Regions from separate parts of the Streptomyces sp. NPDC111606 genome, predicted to be linked through region 4. Evidence: riboswitches for the same ligand, from Rfam matches in the RefSeq annotation. Region 4 holds a riboswitch; each other region holds the start of a gene.
The links. A riboswitch is a leader RNA that binds a small molecule or an ion and turns the genes downstream of it on or off. The one in region 4 is predicted to bind cyclic di-AMP.
Positions count from the first base shown of each region.

Region 1: linked by a shared signal. The riboswitch ahead of ACZ7M7_RS08320 (C40 family peptidase) and the one ahead of ACZ7M7_RS20700 (C40 family peptidase) in region 4 are both predicted to bind cyclic di-AMP.
Region 2: linked by a shared signal. The riboswitch ahead of ACZ7M7_RS10510 (hypothetical protein) and the one ahead of ACZ7M7_RS20700 (C40 family peptidase) in region 4 are both predicted to bind cyclic di-AMP.
Region 3: linked by a shared signal. The riboswitch ahead of ACZ7M7_RS39795 (transglycosylase SLT domain-containing protein) and the one ahead of ACZ7M7_RS20700 (C40 family peptidase) in region 4 are both predicted to bind cyclic di-AMP.

Region 1 covers NZ_JBVKBY010000002.1:89,612-95,154, forward strand. The annotation lists gene ACZ7M7_RS08320 (C40 family peptidase) at 1-1,060, opposite strand, end outside; cyclic di-AMP (ydaO/yuaA leader) riboswitch at 1,069-1,238, opposite strand; gene pcrA (DNA helicase PcrA) at 1,604-4,090, shown strand; gene ACZ7M7_RS08330 (M23 family metallopeptidase) at 4,185-5,543, opposite strand, start outside.
Region 2 covers NZ_JBVKBY010000002.1:584,956-590,498, forward strand. The annotation lists gene ACZ7M7_RS10485 (ABC transporter permease) at 1-185, opposite strand, end outside; gene ACZ7M7_RS10490 (ABC transporter ATP-binding protein) at 182-976, opposite strand; gene ACZ7M7_RS10495 (Fur family transcriptional regulator) at 1,164-1,580, opposite strand; gene ACZ7M7_RS10500 (catalase) at 1,687-3,189, shown strand; gene ACZ7M7_RS10505 (CBS domain-containing protein) at 3,265-3,657, opposite strand; gene ACZ7M7_RS10510 (hypothetical protein) at 4,117-4,386, opposite strand; cyclic di-AMP (ydaO/yuaA leader) riboswitch at 4,394-4,530, opposite strand; gene ACZ7M7_RS10515 (DNA polymerase Y family protein) at 5,027-5,543, opposite strand, start outside.
Region 3 covers NZ_JBVKBY010000015.1:138,012-143,554, reverse strand. The annotation lists partial or broken gene ACZ7M7_RS39800 (CocE/NonD family hydrolase) at 1-1,082, shown strand, start outside; cyclic di-AMP (ydaO/yuaA leader) riboswitch at 1,364-1,538, shown strand; gene ACZ7M7_RS39795 (transglycosylase SLT domain-containing protein) at 1,544-2,308, shown strand; gene ACZ7M7_RS39790 (HAD family hydrolase) at 2,345-3,175, opposite strand; gene fahA (fumarylacetoacetase) at 3,500-4,720, shown strand; gene ACZ7M7_RS39780 (M56 family metallopeptidase) at 4,898-5,543, shown strand, end outside.
Region 4 covers NZ_JBVKBY010000005.1:452,289-457,831, forward strand. The annotation lists gene ACZ7M7_RS20690 (ATP-dependent Clp protease proteolytic subunit) at 1-359, shown strand, start outside; gene ACZ7M7_RS20695 (hypothetical protein) at 367-675, shown strand; cyclic di-AMP (ydaO/yuaA leader) riboswitch at 1,096-1,228, shown strand; gene ACZ7M7_RS20700 (C40 family peptidase) at 1,232-1,705, shown strand; gene ACZ7M7_RS20705 (LysE family translocator) at 1,771-2,385, opposite strand; gene ACZ7M7_RS20710 (LysR family transcriptional regulator) at 2,487-3,401, shown strand; gene ACZ7M7_RS20715 (ATP-binding protein) at 3,417-3,875, opposite strand; gene ACZ7M7_RS20720 (helix-turn-helix domain-containing protein) at 4,089-4,958, shown strand; gene ACZ7M7_RS20725 (DUF397 domain-containing protein) at 4,968-5,195, shown strand; gene ACZ7M7_RS20730 (8-amino-7-oxononanoate synthase) at 5,278-5,543, opposite strand, start outside.

The sequences.
Region 1 (5,543 bases), on a different contig from region 4:
CGTGCGTGATGTCGTCGTAGAAGAAGACCAGGTCGCCGGGCTGGGCGCTGGAGACGGAGACCGTGGTGCCGGCGTTGACCTGGTCGTAGGTGACGCGCGGGATGTCGACGCCTGCGGCCTTCCAGGCGGCCTGGGTGAGGCCGGAGCAGTCGTAGGAGTCGGGGCCGGTGGCGCCCCAGACGTACGGCTTGCCCACCTGGGAGCGGGCGAAGGCCAGGGCCTTCTCCGCCTTGGTCGCGTACGAGGAGTCCGACGCGGACGAGTCGGAGGAGGACGAGTCGGACGAAGACGAGTCGGACGAGGAGTCGTTGCTCTCCTGCTGCTGGGCCGCTTCCTGGCGCCGCTGCTCGGCCGCCTCTTGCTGGCGGGCCAGTTCCGCCGCCTTGCGGGCGGCCTCCTCCTCCTTGCGCTTCTCGATCGCGGCGAGGCGCGCCTTCTCCTCCGCCGTCAGCTTCGACAGCAGTTCGCGTGCGTCGGCGAGCTTCTGCTGGACGGTGGACTTGGCCGTCCGCAGGTCGTTCTGCGACTCGGTGAGCGTCTCGAGGCTCTGGGCGGCCTCCTGGCGCTTCTTCATCGTCGCGGACTGCTGGGTGAAGTAGTCGTCGACCGATTCCTTCTGGCGGCCCGTCATGCGGTCCATCAGCTGGGTCTGGTCGAAGTAGTCCTGCGGGGTGTCCGCCAGGAGGAAGGTCGCCGTGTCGGGGGCCGAGGCTCCCGTGCGGTACTGGGCGGCTGCGTTGCGGCCGAGTTCCTCGCGTGCGTCGTTGAGCTTCTGGGTGCGCTGGGCGACGTCGTCGAGGAGGGTGTCGACGCGCTTGCGCTGCTTCGCGGTCTTCTCCTTGGCCGCGTTGTACTTCTCGGTCGCCGACTCCGCCTGGCGGTAGAGGTCGTCGACCTTCTTCTCGACCTCCTCGAGGCTCGGCTTGTCGTCCGTCGAGGGGCTCGCGTTGGCCGTCTGGGACAGCAGGGCGACGGACGTGAGGGCCGCCGTGGCGAGGGCGGGGGTCCGTATGCCTGCTACGCGCGTACCAGCGGGACGCGACTTGCGGTGCGACGCCAAGGGAGGCGACTCCTTCCATGCTCCGCCTACCGAGTTAGCTGTCGGGTTCGGGCGGGTGTTTCGGAAGGGTTGCCCTACGGCCGTCCCCCGGGCGGGAGTCGAGCCGATTCACCCCAAGTTCGGTGGGTCCCCGGCTCCGGGTTGCACGGCGGCGCTCCGGACTCGGCGGAGGCCGTGCGGCCCGGCGTCGTTCGCCGGTGGGGGTCGTACGGCCTGTCCGGCACGGTAGCCAACTCGTGTGGCCCCTGTGAAGGTTGATGTTCGATATGCCCGATACGTTTTCGTGACCTTGGCGATGTGTGTCGTGGATCGCGGTCGATGTGGGGCTGTTGGTGGCTGCTTGTCAGATTTTCTGAGGGTGGCGTGCATGTGGGAGGGATTAGGGCGGTTGGGTTCGAGGGGTTGCGCATCGTAATGGGATGGTTCTGCAGGGTGAGGGGGGTGTTGGGGTGTGCGGGGTTCGAAGATCGATGAGTGCTGAAACAGGTGATGTTCTCAGGGTGGCGGCGGGCTGTCAGTGGGGCGCCCTAGACTCGGAGAGCGATGAGCAGCCTCTTTGACGACAGCTTCCTGGCGGACCTCCAGGCCCCGCGGGCCCATGCGGGCGAACCTCCGCCGCCGCCCGAGGACGATCACGCTCCGGAGCCGGTTCCGGACGATCTGTTCGGCGGGAAGTTCGACATGCCGCCGGACCGGGACGAGTACTACCGCGACGGCGCCCCGCGCCCGGCCCTCGACGCGGCCGCGCTGCTGGAGGGGCTGAACGAGAACCAGCGTGCGGCCGTCGTCCACTCCGGCGGCCCGCTGCTCATCGTGGCCGGAGCCGGGTCCGGCAAGACGCGTGTGCTCACCCATCGCATCGCGCACCTGTTGGCTGAGCGGAATGTGCATCCGGGGCAGATCCTCGCGATCACCTTCACCAACAAGGCCGCGGGTGAGATGAAGGAGCGTGTCGAGCAGCTCGTCGGCCCGCGCGCGAACGCGATGTGGGTGATGACCTTCCACAGCGCGTGCGTCCGCATCCTGCGCAGGGAGAGCAAGAAGCTCGGGTTCACCTCGTCGTTCTCGATCTACGACGCTGCCGACAGCAAGCGGCTGATGGCGCTGGTATGTCGTGATCTGGATCTCGACCCCAAGCGTTTTCCGCCCAAGTCCTTCAGCGCCAAGATCAGCAATCTGAAGAACGAGCTGATCGACGAGGAGGACTTCGCCGCCCAGGCGACGGACGGCTTCGAGAAGACCCTCGCGCAGGCGTACGCCCTGTACCAGTCGCGGTTGCGGGAGGCCAACGCCCTCGACTTCGACGACCTGATCATGACGACGGTCAATCTGCTGCGCGCCTTCCCGGACGTCGCCGAGCACTACCGTCGGCGGTTCCGGCATGTGCTGGTGGACGAGTACCAGGACACCAACCACGCGCAGTACGCCCTGGTGCGCGAGCTCGTCGGTACCAGTGAGCACCCCGTCGACGTGCCGCCGAGCGACTCCGACATCCCGCCCGCCGAGCTGTGCGTGGTGGGTGACGCCGACCAGTCGATCTACGCCTTCCGGGGCGCCACCATCCGCAACATCCTCCAGTTCGAGGAGGACTACCCGGACGCGACGACGATCCTGCTGGAGCAGAACTACCGCTCCAGCCAGACGATCCTGACCGCCGCCAACGCGGTCATCGAGCGCAACGAGTCCCGGCGCCCCAAGAACCTGTGGACCAACGCGGGCGCGGGCGCGCGCATCACCGGCTATGTCGCGGACACCGAGCACGACGAGGCGCAGTTCGTCGCCGAGGAAATAGACCGACTGACGGACGCGGGCGATGCGAAGGCCGGTGATGTCGCCGTCTTCTACCGGACGAACGCCCAGTCCCGTGTCTTCGAAGAGATCTTCATCCGCGTCGGCCTGCCCTACAAGGTCGTCGGCGGGGTTCGGTTCTACGAGCGCAAGGAGGTCCGGGACGTCCTGGCCTACCTGCGCGTGCTCGCCAACCCCGAGGACTCCGTGCCGCTGCGGCGGATTCTGAACGTCCCGAAGCGGGGCATCGGCGATCGCGCCGAGGCGATGATCGACGCGCTTGCACAGCGGGAGAAGATCAGCTTCCCGCAGGCACTGCGGCGGGTCGACGAGGCGTACGGCATGGCCGCGCGGTCGACGAACGCCGTCAGGCGGTTCAACACGCTGATGGAGGAGCTCCGTACGATCGTCGAGTCGGGCGTGGGGCCGGCGACCGTTCTGGAGGCGGTCCTCGAACGGACCGGGTACCTGGCCGAGTTGCAGGCCTCCACCGACCCTCAGGACGAGACCCGGATCGAGAACCTTCAGGAACTCGCGGCCGTGGCCCTGGAGTTCGAGCAGGAGTCGGCTGAGGGTGAGGCCACCGTCGGGCTCGCGGCCTTCCTGGAGCGGGTCGCGCTCGTCGCCGACTCCGACCAGATTCCGGACGAGGAGGAGGACGGCTCCGGCGTCATCACCCTGATGACCCTGCACACGGCCAAGGGCCTGGAGTTCCCGGTCGTCTTCCTCACCGGCATGGAGGACGGCGTCTTCCCGCACATGCGCGCCCTCGGTCAGGCCAAGGAACTGGAGGAGGAGCGGCGGCTCGCGTACGTCGGCATCACGCGCGCGCGTGAGCGGCTGTATCTGACGCGCTCGTCGCTGCGGAGTGCGTGGGGGCAGCCTTCGTACAACCCGCCGTCCCGCTTCCTGGAGGAGATCCCGGCGGCGCACGTGGACTGGAAGCGGACGGGGGCGACCGCGCCCGTGTCGTCCGGTCCGGCGGCCGGCGTTGCGGCCTCGCTGTCCTCGTCCCGCTCGCGCTCCTCCGCGTCGGGGGCGTCCGGGTTCGCCACCCGGCGGACCTCGGAGAAGCCGGTCGTCCAGCTGGCGGTCGGGGACCGGGTCACGCACGACCAGTTCGGGCTCGGCACCGTGACGGCGGTCAAGGGCACGGGCGGGAACGCCGAGGCGACGATCGACTTCGGGGACACCAAGCCGAAGCGGTTGCTGCTGCGGTATGCGCCGGTGGAGAAGCTGTAGCGCAGACAAGCGTGCGCCCCCGCTGAGGTCTTGAGGAGCGGGGGCGCTGAGCGCACAAGGCAGTCGGCGGTGCCGAAGGTGTTGGTCGGGCTGCTTACGACGGGTCGAGGCCGTGGCTGCGCAGCCAGGACAGTGGGTCTATCGCCGAGCCGCCGCCCGGTCGCACCTCGAAGTGCAGGTGCGGGCCGGTCGAGTTGCCGGAGTTGCCGGAGTACGCGATCGGGTCGCCGGCCTTCACCGTCGTACCGGAGGCGACGCGGTAGCTGGAGAGGTGGCAGTACCACGTCTCCGTGCCGTCCTTCGCGGTCACGATCATCATGTTGCCGTAGGCGCTGTTCCACTGCGTGCGGACGGTGCCGTCGGTCGCGGCCATCACCGTCGTGCCGTACGAGACGGGGAAGTCGATGCCGCTGTGGATGGACATCCAGTTGATGCCGGACTGGCCGAAATAGGCGCTCAGGCCGTGCTGCGCGACCGGAACCGCGAACTTGGGGCGCAGCCGCTCCTTGCGGGCCGCCTCCTCGGCGGCCTTCTTCTTCTCGGCCACCTGCTGGGCCTTGAGGTCGATGCGCTCCTGCGTGCGGCTGGCCCGGTCGGCGAAGTCGTCGGCGCCGGCGGAGAGACTCTCGAGCTGGGTGTCCAGCTTGTTGTTCGCCGTGGACGGCTTCACGGCCTCGGTGTCCGAGGCCAGCGTGGAGGACGCTTCCTTGTCGTCGGTGAGGCTGCCGACGGAGGCGGCGGCGATTCCCGCGACACCCATCACACACGCCGAGGGCACAGCGACCGTCAGCAGCGCGGAGCGCTTGGGGGGCGTGCGGCGGCGGGAGCGGGCCCCGCTGCGGGAGGCGGCGCGCGGGGAGGGTGCCGGAGCGGTCTCCTCCTGGTCGTCCAGGAGGGGCGTCACGGCGGGGAGTTCGCCGGTGGCGGTCAACTCGGCGTCGCCCTCGGCGGGGGCGTCGTACGCCGTCGGGTCCAGATGCTCGAAGTGCGCGGTCGCCTGCTGATCGAAGGATTCTGCTGAGTGCTCGTACTCGTCGATCGCCTGCGTGCCGGTGTCGATGCCGCCGTCGGAGTTCCATTGCGTGGCGTCGTACGCGCCCGTGTCGTACGCCTGGGTGCCCCATTCCCAGTTCTGGGTCTGGTCGGCCGGGGCGCCGGACTGATCGGGCTGGAGCCAGGCGTTCGCGTCCCACTGCCCCGAGGCGTCGTGGCCGTTGGCCTGCTGGGGGACGAAGGCGAGCCGCTCGTGGTCGGTCGTCCAGGCGGTGGTGTCGTACGCGCCGGTGTCGTAGGCGGCGTGGTGCTGGGCCGCGTAGGCGTCGTAGTTCACGGTGTGGTGGCTGCCCGTGGACCACTGCGTGGTGTCGTACGTGCCCGTGTTCTCGCCGGGAAGGCTGCCGAACAGGGGGTCTGCGTCGAAGGTCGTGGTGGTATGCCCGGTGGCGCCAAATCC
Region 2 (5,543 bases), on a different contig from region 4:
CGGTCGTCGATCCAGGCCTGGGACGCGGCCAGTTGCCACAGCAGGAGGAGGAAGAGGGGGACGGCGAGCGCCAGCGACAGCTCCAGGGCGCGCCTGCGGCGGTGGGTGCGGGCCGGGTGCAGTTCCTGAGGGCCGGGGCGGCGGACCAGGACCGACTCGGCGGGCGGCTTCGCGAGTGTCGTCATGCCGGTACCGCCTCCTTGCGCAGCAGGTCCCACAACTCGCTCTTCAGCGCGGTGAACTCGGAGGTGGCGCGGATGTCGCCGGTGCGCGGGCGCGCGAACGGCGGGCGGTGCTCGGCGATGATCCGGCCCGGGCGGGCGGACATGACCAGTACCCGGTCGCCGAGGACGATCGCCTCCTCCAGGCTGTGGGTGATGAAGAGCGTGGTGGTCCGCAGCGACTGGGTGATGTCCAGGAGTTCGTCCTGGAGGATCGTGCGGAGCTGGGCGTCGAGCGCGGCGAATGGCTCGTCCATCAGCAGCAGTTCGGGCTCCACGGCCAGCGCCCGCGCGATCGCCACGCGCTGGCGCATGCCGCCGGAGAGGGCGGCCGGGTAGGCGGCCGCGAAGTCCGACAGGCCCATGCGGGCCAACCAATCGTCGGCACGGGCGTTCGCCTCGCGGCGCGGGACGCGTTGGACGTCCAGGCCGAAGCGGACGTTCGCGCGGACGGTCTTCCAGTCGTAGATGCCGTAGTCCTGGAAGATCATGGCGGCCGGGCGGCTGCTGGACGTACGGATCTCCAGGGTGCCCGTGCTCGGGCGGAGCAGGCCGGCGGCGATGCGCAGCAGGGTCGACTTGCCGCAGCCGGAGGGGCCCACGACACAGACGAACTCGCCGGGGGCGACGGTCAGATCGAGGGGGCCGAGAGCGTCGATCGTGTGGGGGGTTCGGCCGAAGGCGCGGGTGAGGTCACGTGCCTTGAGCGCGGTGCTCGGTGGATTCGACTGATTCTGCGGATACGGCTCTCCCACTTCGGTCTCCTCGCGGAGTGCGGAACGGACGTGTGGGTGATGCATGGGGGATGCCGTTGACCATATGACGACCCGTCAGATTCGGAAACCCGTCAGATTCAGAAACCCCGTCCGCTTCAAAAAGCGTGTGCGAGCGGGCAGCACAAAGCCCCGGCACTCACCGGTGCCGGGGCTCAGGGGGTGGCCGCTAGGCCTTGGTGCAGTTCGGGCAGAGGCCGCGGTACGTCACCTCGACGTCCGAGACCGTGAAGCCGAAGCGCTCGGAGTCGGGGAGGTCGGCCATCGGGTTGCCCGTCGGGTGGACGTCCCGGATGGAGCCGCACTGGGCGCAGACCAGGTGGTGGTGGGGCCGGTGGGCGTTCGGGTCGTACCGCTTCGCGCGCTTGTCGGTGGAGACCTCGAGCACCTCGCCGAGGGTGACCAGCTCGCCCAGCGTGTTGTAGACGGTCGCCCGGGAGATCTCGGGCAGCTTGGCGACGGCACGGGCGTGCACCTCGTCGGCCGTCAGGTGGACGTGATCGCCGGCGAGCACCTCGGCCACGACACGCCGCTGCGCGGTCATCCGCCATCCGCGTCCGCGCAGCCGTTCCAGAAGGTCACTCATGCAGAACACCTTAACAGCAGCAGGACCAGCTTCCGAATGGATGTGACTTTGGAGCATGGCTTGACTTAGATAAAGTCCAAGATAGGATCGAGATCGACTTTGGCTCATGGGGCAGGAGTGGCCGGAGTCGCTCGTACCAACGCAGGAGGCGCACGTGATCCAGGGACCGCTTACGACGGAGGCCGGTGCTCCGGTTGCCGACAACCAGAACAGCGAGACCGCGGGCGCCGGCGGCCCGGTCCTCGTCCAGGACCAGCTCCTGCTGGAGAAGCTCGCCCACTTCAACCGGGAGCGCATTCCGGAGCGGGTGGTGCACGCCCGCGGCGCCGGCGCCTACGGCACCTTCACGGTGACCGCCGATGTCACCCCGTACACGCGCGCCGCGTTCCTTTCCGAGGTCGGCAAGCGGACGGAGACGTTCCTGCGCTTCTCGACGGTGGCCGGCAGCCTGGGCGCGGCGGACGCCGTGCGCGACCCGCGCGGCTGGGCGCTGAAGTTCTACACCGAGGAGGGCAACTACGACCTCGTCGGCAACAACACCCCGGTGTTCTTCATCAAGGACGCCATCAAGTTCCCGGACTTCATCCACACCCAGAAGCGCGACCCGTACACGGGAAGCCAGGAGGCGGACAACGTCTGGGACTTCTGGAGTCTGTCGCCCGAGTCGACGCACCAGGTGACCTGGCTGTTCGGTGACCGCGGCATCCCGGCGTCGTACCGCCACATGAACGGCTACGGCTCGCACACCTATCAGTGGAGCAACGAGGCCGGCGAGGTCTTCTGGGTCAAGTACCACTTCAAGACCGACCAGGGGATCAGGAACCTCACCCAGGCCGAGGCGAACGGGCTCGCCGGTGAGGATCCCGACTCCCATCAGCGTGACCTGCGCCAGGCCATCGAGCGCGGTGAGTTCCCGAGCTGGACCGTGCAGGTGCAGATCATGCCGGCGGCGGACGCGGCGACGTACCGCTTCAACCCGTTCGACCTCACCAAGGTGTGGCCGCACGAGGACTACCCGCCGATCGAGATCGGCAGGCTGGAGCTCAACCGCAACCCGCAGAACGTCTTCGCCGAGGTCGAGCAGTCGATCTTCAGCCCCGCCCACTTTGTGCCGGGCATCGGCCCGTCCCCGGACAAGATGCTCCAGGGCCGCCTCTTCGCGTACGGCGACGCCCACCGCTACCGCGTCGGCATCAACGCCGACCACCTACCGGTGAACCGCCCGCACGCCACCGAGGCGCGCACCAACTCCCGCGACGGCTTCCTGTACGACGGTCGCCACGGCGGCGCGAAGAACTACGAGCCGAACAGCTTCGGCGGCCCGGCCCAGACCGGCCGTCCGCTGTGGCAGCCGTTCGCCGGCTTCACGGCCGGCACGGGTAACCACGAGGCGCCCGTGCACGCCGAGGACGACGACTTCGTGCAGGCGGGCAACCTCTACCGCCTGATGTCGGAGGACGAGAGGGAGCGCCTGATCGCCAACCTGGCAGGTGCCCTCGCGCAGGTCTCGCGCGAGGACATCACCGAGCGGGCGATCGGCAACTTCCGTCAGGCCGACGAGGACTTCGGCAAGCGGCTGGAGGCCGCGGTCCAGGCCCTGCGCGGCTGAAACGACAACCAGCACTGGACCGCTTGCCGTGGCCGGTGGGCCGGGCCCCTTCGGGGGTCCGGCCCATCCGGCGTCCTAGGCGGGCACGTGCTGCCGTGCGGGTGCCCAGCAGCGGATGATGTCGCGGACCGAGACGATGCCCACGGGTTCCTCGTGGTCCAGGACGATCAGATGCCGGAAGCCGCCGTGCGCCATGGCGCGGGCCGCCTCCTCCAGGGTCCATGACGGGGCCGCGAACACGACGTTGTTGGTGGTGTGGTCGTGGGCGCGCTCGGCGTCCGGGTTCTGTCCGAGGCCGACGGAGTTGAGGATGTCGCGTTCGGTGAGGATGCCGATACCGCCGGCATCGGGGTCGTGGACCACGGCCGCGCCGATCCGACGAGCGGACATCAGCGCGGCAGCCTGGCGAAGGGTGTGGGTGGGGCCGATGGTGAGGACCACGGTGCTCATGGCGTCACGTACGAGCATGGATGGAGCCACCTCCTGAAGTGCCCCCGCACCGTTTGTTCATTGTTTCACAAATTCACAAGTGGGGGGACTCTCAGAGTGACAGGTAAAGAGGGGGTCAACAAGGGGGCGCTCAGTAGCGCTCGTAGTGATCGACTGCCTTGGCATGGTGGGGAGTTGTACCTGCACTTGGCGGGGACCTGCGAGGTTGCAGTCGATGATGGTTGCCGTTTGTCGTCCTGGGCCGTTCTCGGACGGCCCACCGACGGCCCAGCTTCGTGGCGAGCGTGGTAGCGCCTTCCTTCGGAGTTCGCAAGGTCGGGTGGCTGTTACCGATCATGAAAAAGAGGTCTTGGTCTGGGGACCAAGACCTCTCACTACTACGAGCGCCCTTTCGCGGGGTTGCCGCCTAGGGGCCGCTCCGCTGTCGTCCCTGCTTGGTGGTGGGGACTAGTCAAAACTCTTGGCAGTAGGTACCGACTACGACTCCTTGCGGACGTACCTGATGACTCCGAAGATGAAGCCGGACAGCACGATCGTTGCCACTACGCCCGTGCTGATCGCCCCGTAGTACGAGGCGTGATCCATTGTCCTTCGGAGGACGCCAGCGGTGCCGCCACCGATGATCCCCACCAGGATGATGATCACAGCCTCGAACTTCCGGATCTTTTTTGATCCGTCGTCCCCGTTCCCGCCGCTGGAACCGGAACCAGCCCCCGAGGCCTGGGAGCCGTTCTGCGTTGCCGTCATGGCTTTCTCTGCCTTCGTCAGTCGCCTGTGAAGGATGACCTGTCGGATTCGGGCTGGCGAAGTTGCCCGGCCGTGGTGCCCACGGCTTCACCCCAAGGGCTGCTCGTCCCGACCGTGGCTTGGTCGTTCCAGCGACCCGTCATGCTGGGTCCCCCACTCCTGCCGTCTCCGTGTGATCGACTGAATCCGGGGCGACGGCAGGACTCGACGTCCGCCCCGGACCGCCCCGCCGTTCAGGTAGCGAGGCTGTCTCGTGGGATGGATAGTGACTCAGGTCTCAGCGAAACGCCCAACCGAAACAGGTGTTTGTGGCGATACTCACCAACGAAGTATTTGGTAGGACAATCTGACTAATCTGCCCTGGTCAAACGGATGTTGACACTCCGTCAGAGGTGCTGGTTGAGCTTGGCAGGTGGATGCGCGTAGATACTCCCGGAGGGTCTTCAGTGTGAGTCGTTGCCCGGGATATGGATGTACGCGACACTCATGGGCGGCTCCGGGCGCTCACCATGTCTTGGGGGCGATTGCGCCGGCGCAGCAGCAAGTCCTCTATGGAGGGCCAGTGCGGCAGCGCTGTGCCGAATCGAGCGCGAGCCCGGGCGGGTTGAGGACCACAACTGACCTCCAGGAGCGGCTCGGGTCACGAGGCGCGGCGGAAGACGGTGGCGGGGCCGATGATGCGGGGGCCGAACTTGTCGCGGACGCGGTCGATGGCCGCTTCGGCGATGAGTCGGCACTCGCGGGCTTCGTCGAAGGTGATCTGGGTTGCGACTTGGTCGGCGTCGATGAGGTCCTCGCCCTTGAGGGCCAGCGCAGTCAGGCGTCCGCGTTGCAGGCCGGCCGCGTCCATGAGCTGGTAGGCGATGAGGCGCAGGTCGTCGTCGTGTCCGGACGGTTCGGCGAGGCGACGGGTCTTCTCCCAGCGGCCGCCACCGGCGAACGTCAGTGTGAGGGTGAGCGCACGGGCCGCCTGGTCGCGGCCGCGCAGCAGTTGCCCGAGGCTCACAACGAGGTCGAGGAGGGCGGCGCGGGCGTCGGCGCCGTCCAGCGTGTGCTGGGCAAACCTCCACCGGACGGTCGCGGCCGCGGGCAGGGCGCGGGGGACGACGGGTCGGGGGTCGATGCCGCGGGCCCGGTCGGCGGCGGTGCGGCCGGCG
Region 3 (5,543 bases), on a different contig from region 4:
TGCTGTGCTCGTACGTCAGTGACTCGCACCGCCCGGCCACGGTGTACCCCACGCTGCCCGGCCGCTGGGTCGGCGAGCCCGCCTGGCCCTCTCCGCACGTGCACGCGGTGACGTACGCCTTCCAGGGCGCCCCCGTCCTCGTCCGCTCCCGCATACACACCGGCATCGACGCCGGCCGCTTCTTCCCCTTCGGTAACGACGCCGACCTGCCGCCGGACCAGCGGGAAGAGGACGCGCGGTCCGCCTGCTTCGAGTTCGAAGTGGGCGAGGGGACCTGGGTGTTGGGGCGGCCGAAGGTGCGGCTGCGGCTGACGTCGGAGGTGCCGCGCGGGCAGGTCGTCGCCCGGCTCTGCGACGTGGCACCGGACGCCTCCTCGACCCTGGTCACGCGGGGCGTGCTGAACCTGTCGGCGCGCCACGGCCGGGACCGCACGGTGCCGTGGGAGCCGGGCGCGACCGAGGACGTGAACTTCGAGCTGAACGGCATCGGCCATGCCTTCCCGCCCGGCCACCGCATCCGCCTGGACGTCTCCTCCGCGTACTGGGCCGTGGATCTGGCCCCAGCCCGATTCGGCGGCGGGCTTCGAACTGGAACCGTCGGCAAGCTCGCTGGAACTTCCGGTATGCGCACGTGCGTTGGACGAATCGACTGACGGCACAGCCATCATTTTCGGGGAACCGGAGCAGGCGGAACCGCTCGGCGTGAACTCCCCCATCACGCTGGACGAGCCCCGCTCCGAGCGCCTCGTCGTGCGGGACGTGGCCAAGGCCGAGTGGCGCCTCAAGGTCGACCCCCGGTACAACGGCACGCGCGTGTACCCCGACGGCCTGGAGTTCACCGAGGACGCAGTGGAGACGTACACGATCAACGAGTGGGACCCCCTGTCGGCCCGCACCCGCTCGGACTGGTCGATCCGCCTGCACCGCCCGGAATGGGGTGGGACGCAACCGTGCGCACCCGCTCGGAGATCAGCTGCGACCGGCATGACTTCATCGCCTCCGACGAGGTGATCTGCATGGAGGGCGAAGAGGTACTTTTCCACCGGACATGGGAGAAACGGACTCCACGGACAGCCGGTTAAAGGCGAGTTGGATTCATTGCCCGATTTGCCGCTCTTGTGGAAGCCAGTGAGTTGGGTCACTTATGCCGATTCATGGAACCGTCCTGGCAAACCCACGTCTCCCCTTGCCCCCAGAGCAAGTTGAGGCTTGGCAACCGCAAAGGATCAAGCGCCCCATTCGCACCAGACCATGGTCAACCGGCCAACAGGTGACCACGGCACTTGTTCCGGACATGTGCTCTCGCATACGTTCCCGCTCAGTCGGGCGGACGCCTAATCCTGCCGCCGCCCGAGTCATCCACCCACGCAACTCACTCACGCACGGCAGGAGCGGGGGACCCAGGTAAGTCGCTGGACCGGACGCCTTGATGGCGCGCCGGACCGGCTCGGGGTGAAGTCGCGCCGCCGCACGGTGGCACGGCCGGGCATCTCCCGCCCGAACCCGACAGCTCACCTCGCAGGCGCCGGAGAGGAACAGCGCCATGCCCCGAGGCAAGCACCGCCGCCCCCGCACCAACCCGCTCACCCGGCACGTCATCGCAGCCGGCACCGGTACCGCCGCCCTCGCCATCCCGCTCCTGAGCGCGACCACCGCGAGCGCCGCACAGCCGGCCCAGTCCCCCACCGTCGCGCAGGCCGCTCCCCAGGCCGCCGTGAAGGCCAAGACCCTCGCGTACACCACGAAGAAGGGCGACACGCTCTACGGCATCGCCGACCGGTACGACGCGCAGGGCGGCTGGAAGCAGCTCTACAAGGACAACCGCAAGGCCGTCGGCGACGACCCCCGTCTGATCCACCCGGGCCTCGACCTGGAGGTCCGGGCGACGAAGAAGGCGAGCTCGCCGGGCAAGTCGGCCGACAAGGCGTCCGCGCCCGCCAAGAAGTCCAACGTCGCCAAGGCCACCCAGTCGTCCGTGAAGAATTACCCGAACAACCTGGACGGCTGGATCCGCAACGCACTGGACATAATGTCGCAAAACGGAATTCCGGGTTCTTACGAGGGCATTCACCGCAACATCATGCGCGAGTCGTCCGGCAACCCCCAGGCCATCAACAACTGGGACTCCAACGCCGTCGCGGGCACCCCGTCCAAGGGCCTCCTGCAGGTCATCGACCCGACCTTCGCGTCGTACCACGTGCCGGGGACGGTGTACGACCCCTACGACCCGGTCGCGAACATCACGGCCGCGTGCAACTACGCGGCCGCGCGTTACGGCTCGATCGACAACGTCAACGGTCCCTACTAGGCCCTGGCGCGGGAGCCTGGCCGCCGACGACATGCCCTACCGGGCGAAGTCGGCCAGGCTCCCCGCGAACAGCCTCTCGAGGACGACGGCGATGCCGTCGTCCTCGTTCGAGAGAGTGATCTCGTCGGCGACCGCCTTGAGTTCGGGATGCGCATTGGCCATCGCCACCCCGCGGGCGGCCCAGTCGAACATGGGGATGTCGTTGGGCATGTCCCCGAAGGCGATCGTCTCGCGAGCGCCGAGACCGAGATGCTCGGCGGCGAGCGCGAGACCGGTCGCCTTGGTGATGCCGCATGGCTGGAGTTCGACGGTCCCAGGCCCCGACATGGTGACCGTCGCGAGGGAGCCGACCACCGACCGCGCCGTCGCCGCCAACTCGTCGTCGGACAGGGTGGGATGGCGCAGCAGCACCTTACTGATCGGCTCACACCACAGGTCGTCGCGGTGCCGGACGCGTACGGCGGGCAGGGTGGGGTGCGGCATCAGGTACCCGGGCTCGATGAGCGTGAGCCCGTCCACGCCGTCCTGGTCGACGGCCGCGTACACCTGCCCCACCTCGGCCTCGATCTTGCCGAGCGCGGTCTCCGCCAGCTCCCGGTCCAGGGTGATGGACCACAGCAGACAGTCCGCTCCGGCGTCGTACAACTGCGCACCCTGTCCGCACACCGCGAGCCCCCGGCTGCCCAGGACGTCGAGGAGCGGGCGCACTCTGGGCGCAGGCCGCCCCGTCACGACGAGGTGCTGCGCACCGGCCGCCGCCGCCTGCGCGAGCGCATCGAGGGAACGATCGGAGAGCGTGTCGTCGCCTCGGAGCAGCGTCCCGTCCAGGTCAGTGGCGATGAGTGAATATGCGATGGGTCGGGCCATGATCAGAGAATACGGACAGGAGGCCCCATCGACTCGACTCGAACCGGACGGCTGCTGTGTTCACATGCGTTGACACCTGTTCCGGTTCCAGTTCTGACTCCGCGCGGGCAACTTCCTTTTGCTTGTGGCGATTTCACCCCCACGTGGTGCCTGCGGACTCCTGGACGGCACCGACCCCCCTCCTGTCGATGTGGCCGAGCGCGGCGACCTGCTGATTCGCCGACCCCCGCGACGCGAGTTCTGCACTGCCCAAGACCCTCGCCTCACCCGTAACGTGTGGCCCGACCACATGGCACGGAGCGTATGAGAGTGAGGCAGCACCCCATGCCCCCCTTCGATCTCCCCGAGGGCGACCCCTTCGGCACGCACAACCTTCCGTACGGCGTCTTCTCCCTTCCCGGCTCGGACTCCGCGCGACGGGTCGGCGTCCGGCTCGGCGACCACGTCCTCGACGCGGGCAAGGCGGCCTACGCACTCGGCTCGCCGTACGCCCCGCTGCTCGCCCAGGACTCCCTGAACGCGCTGCTCGCCGCGGGCCACACCACGTGGTCGGACGTACGGCGCGCACTGACGGCGTGGGTGACGGTGCCGGCGCACCAGGAGGCCATCGCGGACCTCCTCCACCCGCTGTCCTCAGTCACCCTGCACCTCCCCTTCGAGGTCGCGGACTACGTCGACTTCTACGCCTCCGAGAACCACGCCCGGAACGTCGGCCAGATCTTCCGCCCCGACGCCGAGGACTCCCTCACCCCCAACTGGAAGCACCTGCCGATCGGTTACCACGGCCGCTCCGGCACGGTCGTCGTCTCCGGCACGGACGTCGTACGACCGTCCGGCCAGCGCAAGGCTCCCGCCGATCCGGAGCCGGTCTTCGGCCCGTCGGTCCGCCTCGACATCGAGGCCGAGGTCGGCTTCGTGGTCGGCACGCCCTCGGAGATGGGCAGGCCGGTGGCGCTGGGCGACTTCCGTGAGCACGTCTTCGGCCTGTGCCTGCTCAACGACTGGTCGGCACGCGACGTCCAGGCCTGGGAGTACGTCCCCCTCGGCCCGTTCCTCGGCAAGTCCTTCACCACGTCGGTGTCGGCGTGGATCACCCCGCTGGACGCGCTGGAGGAAGCGCGGGTGGCACCGCCGGAGCGGACACACCCCCTGCTGCCGTACCTGGACGACTCCGGCCCCGACGCCGAGCCCGGCGGCTACGACCTGCGTATCTCCGTGGCCATCAACGGCCACGTCGTGTCCGAGCCCCCCTTCTCCACCATGTACTGGACGGCCGCCCAGCAGCTGGCCCACATGACCGTGAACGGCGCCTCCCTGCGCACCGGCGACCTGTACGGCTCGGGCACGGTGAGCGGCCCGACGGAGCGCGAGCGCGGCTCACTGCTGGAGCTGACCTGGAACGGCCGGGACCCTCTCGAACTCCCGGACGGCAAGCGGGCGTTCCTGGAGGACGGCGATGTGGTGACCCTGTCCGCCTGGGCCCCGGGCCCCGGTGGGGTTCGGGTCGGACTCGGGGAGGTGACGGGGCAGGTCGTGGCGTCGTGATCAGACGGGGCGGGGCGCAGTGACGCCGGGCATTCGGCGAGTCCTGCCCACTGACTCCTGCGATGGCCACCGTCATACTGGCTGGCGGTGGGAACCGAGCCGCAACCGGTGTTCGTAACCCACCGCCCCGTACTGCCGCCCCCGCACCTTCCCTGACCAGGATCCGGAGCCCTTGGCATGACCGTCTGCCTGCTCCTGTTGAGCATCGTCGCCCTGACGGCCGCCGTACCCGTCCCCCAGGCGCTGACCCGGGCCTCCTGGCCCGAACGGGAACCGGTGGTCGCGCTCTGGGTGTGGCAGTGCCTGGTCGCCACCGTCCTGCTGTGCTGCCTGACGGCCCTGGCGCTGGGCACCGCCGCGGTCTTCGGCACGGTACGCGCCCAGCTCTTCGCTCCGGCGCCGCCGTCGGTGACCGAGGCGTACGACCTCTCGGCCGCGCCCGCGTGGGCGGTGGCCTCCACCCTGCTCCTGGCCGCCGGTGCCGCCTGGACGACCGCGATGCTGGCCCGCGAACTCGTCGAGGCCCGTCGGCGGCGCGGCCAGGCCAGGGCCCACCTGCTCGAACGCGCCCCCGACCTGCCGGCCGGCCTGGGCTCGGGGCGGGGCCCGCTGCTGGTGCTGGAGGACGAGTACCCCGACGCCTGGTGGATGCCCGGCAGCCCGCCCCAGCTGATCGTCACCACGGGCGCCCTGCACCGCCTGACCGACCACCAGCTCGACGCCGTCCTCACCCACGAGCGCGGCCACGCCCGGGCCCACCACGACTGGCTGCTGCACCTCTCGACCGCGCTTGCCACCGGATTCCCCCACATCCCGTTGTTCG
Region 4 (5,543 bases):
ACGTGGAGACGATCTGCCTGGGCCAGGCCGGCGCGTCCGGCGCGGTGCTGCTCGCCGCGGGCACGCCGGGGAAGCGGTTCGCGCTGCCGGGGGCCCGGGTGGTGATCCATCAGCCGGCGCTGCCCGAGCCGATCGAGGGCCAGGCCGGCGATCTGGCCATCCAGGCCGACGAACTGACGCGGATTCGGGCCCGGCTGGAGGAGATGCTCGCCCGGCACACCGGGCGCAGCCGCGAGCAGGTGACCGAGGACATCGAGCGGGACAAGATCCTCAACGCCCAGGAGGCACTGGAGTACGGGCTGGTGGACCGGATCATCCCCAGCCGCAAGGCGACCCTCGCGCCGCCCACGGGGCGGTGATCGGCCGGTGCTGCCACCCGAGCTGCCGCCCCTGCCCGCGCTGACCCGCGCGGAGGGCGAGTTGATCGACCGTTATCTCGATGTGGTGGACCTGCTCGGCCGGATCAACCCGGCGCAGGACGGCGACACCTACCGCGGACTGCGTGCCGCCCAGGCGCTCGTCCGCAAGGCGGCAGAGCTGCGGGACGCGCTGGCGCTGATGCATCAGCGGGGCGAGACGGAGCTGCACGCCCCCACGCTCGCGCGTGCGCTGCGCGTACTGGACGGGGAGCGCCGCACGGCTCGTGTCACGGTGCCGCCGCGCTCCGACAGTTGACGACGTGTACAGGCCGGTCCCGGACGTCTCGATCCCACTGACGAGGCGTCCGGAACAAGGCTGAAACGCACCAAACGGCGTACCCCCTTTCGGCGTAGCCACGGCTCCTTTTACAGGCCCGTCAGGGTTGCGCAACGGGCATGAGCCCAGGGCGGAACGAGGCGCTCCATCGCTGGTCCGGGACTCCTTCGCCCCCTGGACACCCTCTCGAACACGCGGGTACCCACCCGAACGGGTGAGTGGTGACTAACACCACAAATCCCCGGTTCCGTTGGGTATTTCGCTCATCCGTGCGTCAAGATCCCTGTCTGACGACAAGCCCCCGCCACAGCGGCGGGGCGGTCCGGGCGGACGCCGAGTCCTGCCGCCGCCCGGATGACCGGTCGACAGGAGTGGATCGGCAGGAGTGGAGGACCCGAGCAAGACGGGTCGCCGGAGCGGACGTTCGTTCGATCCGAGCAGCCCTTGGGGTGAAGCCGCGGCAACGCGGCCGGGCAACTTCGCCAGCCCGAATCCGACAGGTCATCCTTCACAGGCGGCTGACGAAGGGTTGCGCATGACTGCGCTCAATCGTGTCCCGTCGCTCATGGCCCGGGCCGGCACGGCCTCGGCTCTCACCATCGCCGCAGTGGGCGGCTCGATACTGGCACCCGGCTTCACCTCCGAAGCTGAGGCGGCCACACCGGCGACGAAGGCACTTCAGGTCGCGGCCTCCAAGAAGGGCTCCCCGTACAAGTGGGGCGCCACGGGGCCGACCCGGTTCGACTGCTCCGGGCTGACGCTGTACTCGTTCAAGAAAGCGGGCAAGAAACTGCCCCGTACAGCGGCCCAGCAGTACAACAAGACCCGCCACATCTCCGCCAAGAGCCGCAAGGCCGGAGACCTGGTGTTCTTCCACTCGGGGTCGTACGTCTACCACGTCGGCATCTACGCCGGGAAGGGAAAGATCTGGCACTCCCCCAAGAGCGGGGACGTGGTGAAGCTGCAGAAGATCTGGACCAGGAGCGTCTGGTACGGCCGGGTCAAGTGACCCTCCCGGGGGCGATGGCGGCGGCCTGACACGCCGTCATCGCCCTCGGGGCACCAGAAAGGCCGTCAGACGGCCGTCAGCGGCCCGGCGAGGAGTCCCACGCCGAAGGCCGTCAGCGCGACGCCGGTGACGGTCGTGACCGCCCGGGCGGCGCGCGGCCGGCGCAGCCACCGCCCGAGCCGGTCCACCAGCAGGACGACCACCTGGAACCACACCATCGCGATCGCGAGCACGATCAGGGCGAGCAGCAGCGTCCTGGGCAGGGCCGGAGCGCCCGCGGGCACGAACTGGGGCAGCACGCTGAGGAAGGTGAGGGACGCCTTCGGATTCAGGGCGTTGGTGACGAAGCCCTGCCGCAGCGGTCGCCCGGTGGAGTCCTCGCGCGTGTCCGCCACTTCACTGCCCCGCTGTCGCAGCGTCTGGACGCCCAGATACAACACATAGACCCCCCCGACCACTTGGAGCACACGGAACAGCGCCGGTACCGCGGCCAGGACCGCGGCGACCCCCAGCACCGCCAGCGTCACATGCACCAGCAGCCCGGCCCCGATCCCGAACGCGCAGGCGATGCCGGCCCGGCGGGAGACGAGGGCGTTGCGCACGACGACGGTGAAGTCGGCACCGGGCATGGCGACGAGGCCTGCGGAGACCCCGGTGAAGGCGATGAGCTGAGCGTCCATGGCACCCAGCGTGCCGCGCGGCAGCCTTCAGCAGGTATGTCGAATATCCTGGGCTGCCCTAAAGCATTGCTTAAGGCAGAACGGCAGACGAGGAGCCCGGCATGTACGACCCGACCAGGCTCGCCGCCCTGGTGGCGGTCGCCGAGGCGGGTTCGATCACCCGGGCGGCCGAGCGGCTCGGCTACACCACGCCCGCGCTCTCCCAGCAGCTGGCCAAGCTGGAGCGCGAGGCGGGCACGGCCCTTCTGGTACGGCACCACCGCGGGGCGCGGCTGACGGGTGCGGGCGAGCTGCTGGTGGCGCGGGCCCGGCGGGTGCTCGACGAGCTGGAGCGGGCACGGCACGAGCTGGCCCGGCTGACCGGCCTGTCGGGCGGCACGCTCCGGCTCGGCACCTTCCAGACCGCGGGCATCCATCTGCTGCCGCCCGCCCTCAGCGCCTTCCGGCGGGCCCATCCGGACGTGGAGCTGACGGTCGCCGACTACGAACCGTCGGCCGGCGTCGCCGCCGTGGCGACCGGTGAGGTGGATCTGGCCCTGACACACGCGTATGAGCCGGGCGACCCGATCCCGCTCGCGTCCTCGGTCCGCGTCGAGCCGATCCTCGTCGAGGAGCTGGTCCTGGTGTCCGCTCCGGGCCACGCCCTCACCAGCGGGACCGCACGGCTGCCGCTGGCCGAGCTCGCCGGGCAGCCGCTGATCAGCATGGCGCCGGACGCACCGGCCCGGCGTGGCGTGGAGGCGGTGCTGGCCCGGGCGGGCGCCCTGCCCTCGGTGCTGGTGCCGACGCCGGGGTATCTCCTGGTGTGCGCGCTGGCCAGTGCGGGGCTCGGGGTCGCGGTCGTACCGGAGATGGTGGCGCGTACCTCGGTCACGCCGGTCGGGGTGCGCGCGCTGGAGGGCGGACAACTGCGCCGTACGATCTCGGTCGCCCACCGGAGCGAGGAGGCGGCTCCGGCCGCGGACGCCTTCCGGGCCTTGCTGCGCGGCACGTTCGGCCGGTCACGGCAGACCTGAGGGGCGGGCTCGCGGCTATGGCTCCTGGGGGCCGGCGGTCGGCACGGGTTCCGCGGGCACCGTCCACGGCAGTTCGATGGAGATGGTCTTGCCGCCTTCGCGGGTCGGGCGCACTCTCAGCTTGCCGCCGCATTCAGCGGTCAGCCAGCGGATGATGACCAGGCCACGGCCGTTGTCCTGCTGGACGGCGGCGGGCAGCCGCTTGGGGAAGCGTGGGTGGCTGTCGGTGACCCCGATGCGCAGGTGTTCGTCACGGTCGAGCACGAGGTCCACCGTGAAGGTGGGTGACTGCCCGAGGGTGTGCTGTACGGCGTTGGTGGTGAGTTCGGAGACGATCAGGCGGATGGTGTCGGCCACTTCCGTGTCCGGTGGCAGTCCCCACTCCGCGAGGGTGGTGACCACAAAGGTCCGGGCCGCGGAGACCGAGGCGGGATCGCTCGGCAGAGTGACGGATGCTTCCAAATGATCTGCCATGGCGATGTCGTCCCTTTCCCAACGGGACCGCAGTCCGACACGGAGCGGAGGGTTCGAGTACGGTCCCGGACTGGTGCTTCGTCGCCAGACTGCCATTACCAGGGCCGTCACGGTGCCGATCCCCCAAGATATGCATATATCTGTCGCTCGAAGCGGTGAACTCTGCGACGGCAGACCGTATTTGGGCGGCTCGGTTGGAGTAAGGAGTTGCCCATGCAGCACGGTCCCGCGGTGCGCCGCCGGAAACTGGGCGCGGAACTGCGTGCGTTACGCACCGGGGCGGGACTCACCAGTGGTGAGGCGGCCCGGCTGGTGGGCTGGCACCAGTCCAAGGTGAGCCGGATCGAAACGGGCGCCAGCGGGGTGAAACCGGCCGATGTGCGGTTACTCCTCGACGTCTACGGCGTACAGGATGCCCAACTACGTCAGTTGCTGCTGGTGTTGGCGGGCTCCGACGAGGGCGGCGGCCGGGATCACTGGTGGCACGCGTACCGCGGAGTGCTGCCGCCGACGTACCGCGATTTCATCAGCCTGGAGTCCCAGGCGAGTGCGATGCGCACGCTGGAGACCTCCGTGGTGCCCGGGCTGCTGCAGACGCCGGAGTACGCCCGTGCGGTGACCCGGGCCGCGGTGGGCGGGCTCGACGACGACGCCGACGAACGTCTGGACGCGCTGGTCGCCGTCCGTCTGGCCAGGCAGGACGTGCTGCGCGCCGAGCCGCCGCTGGAGCTGAGCGCGGTGCTCGACGAGGCGGTGCTGCACCGGGAGATCGGCGGACCCGAGGTGATGGAGCAACAGTTGAGGCGGCTGATGGAGGCGGCGCGACTGCCGCAAGTCCGGCTGCAGGTCCTGCCGTTCGCGGCCGGCGAGCACATCGGCATCACCGGGCCTTTCGTTATCTTCTCATTTTCGCGCACTTCTGATCTGGATGTGGTTGTTCTCGACCACTTGACGAGTAGCCTCTACCTCGAACGGAAAGAAGACCTCCAGGCCTACACGGAGGCCTTCAACGCCCTTCGGATCCACGCCCTTTCGCCCGAGGAATCGATGGATTACATCGCCGCACTGGCTGGCGGCGCGTAAGGAGGCACCATGACCACCCTGCCTCGGAAGGTGAGTTCAAGCACCGAACTGCCTGGTGCACGATGGCTGCGCAGCAGCTACAGCACCGGAGCCAACAATTGCGTCGAGACGGCGCGGCCGCACTCGGGTCCCTGGACCGGACTGCTCGCCGTGCGCGACTCCAAGGACCCGGCCGGACCCGCGCTGCTCTTCTCCCCCGAGAGCTGGGCGGGCTTCACGGCGGCGCTCCAGTCCTGACAGTTTCCCGATCAGCCTGACCGATTCCGATCATTTCCGATCGGTTCCGCCGGGCGCGACGGCAGGGCCGTGTCACGCCGACTCATGGCCGTGTCTCGCCGATGACCCGTACAGCGCGTTCGATCTGCCCCTCGGAGAGGTCCGCGCGGGCGGTCAGCCTCAGCCGTGAGATGCCGTCGGGGACGGAAGGAGGTCGGAAACAGCCCACGGCCAGGCCTGCCGCCCGGCACTCGGCCGCCCAGCGCACGGCCTCCTCCGGGGACGGCGCGCGCACGGAGACGACCGCCGCGTCCGGCCGTACGGCTTGATGGCCCGCGTCGGTCAGGCGTGCGTGCAGTTCGCTCGCCA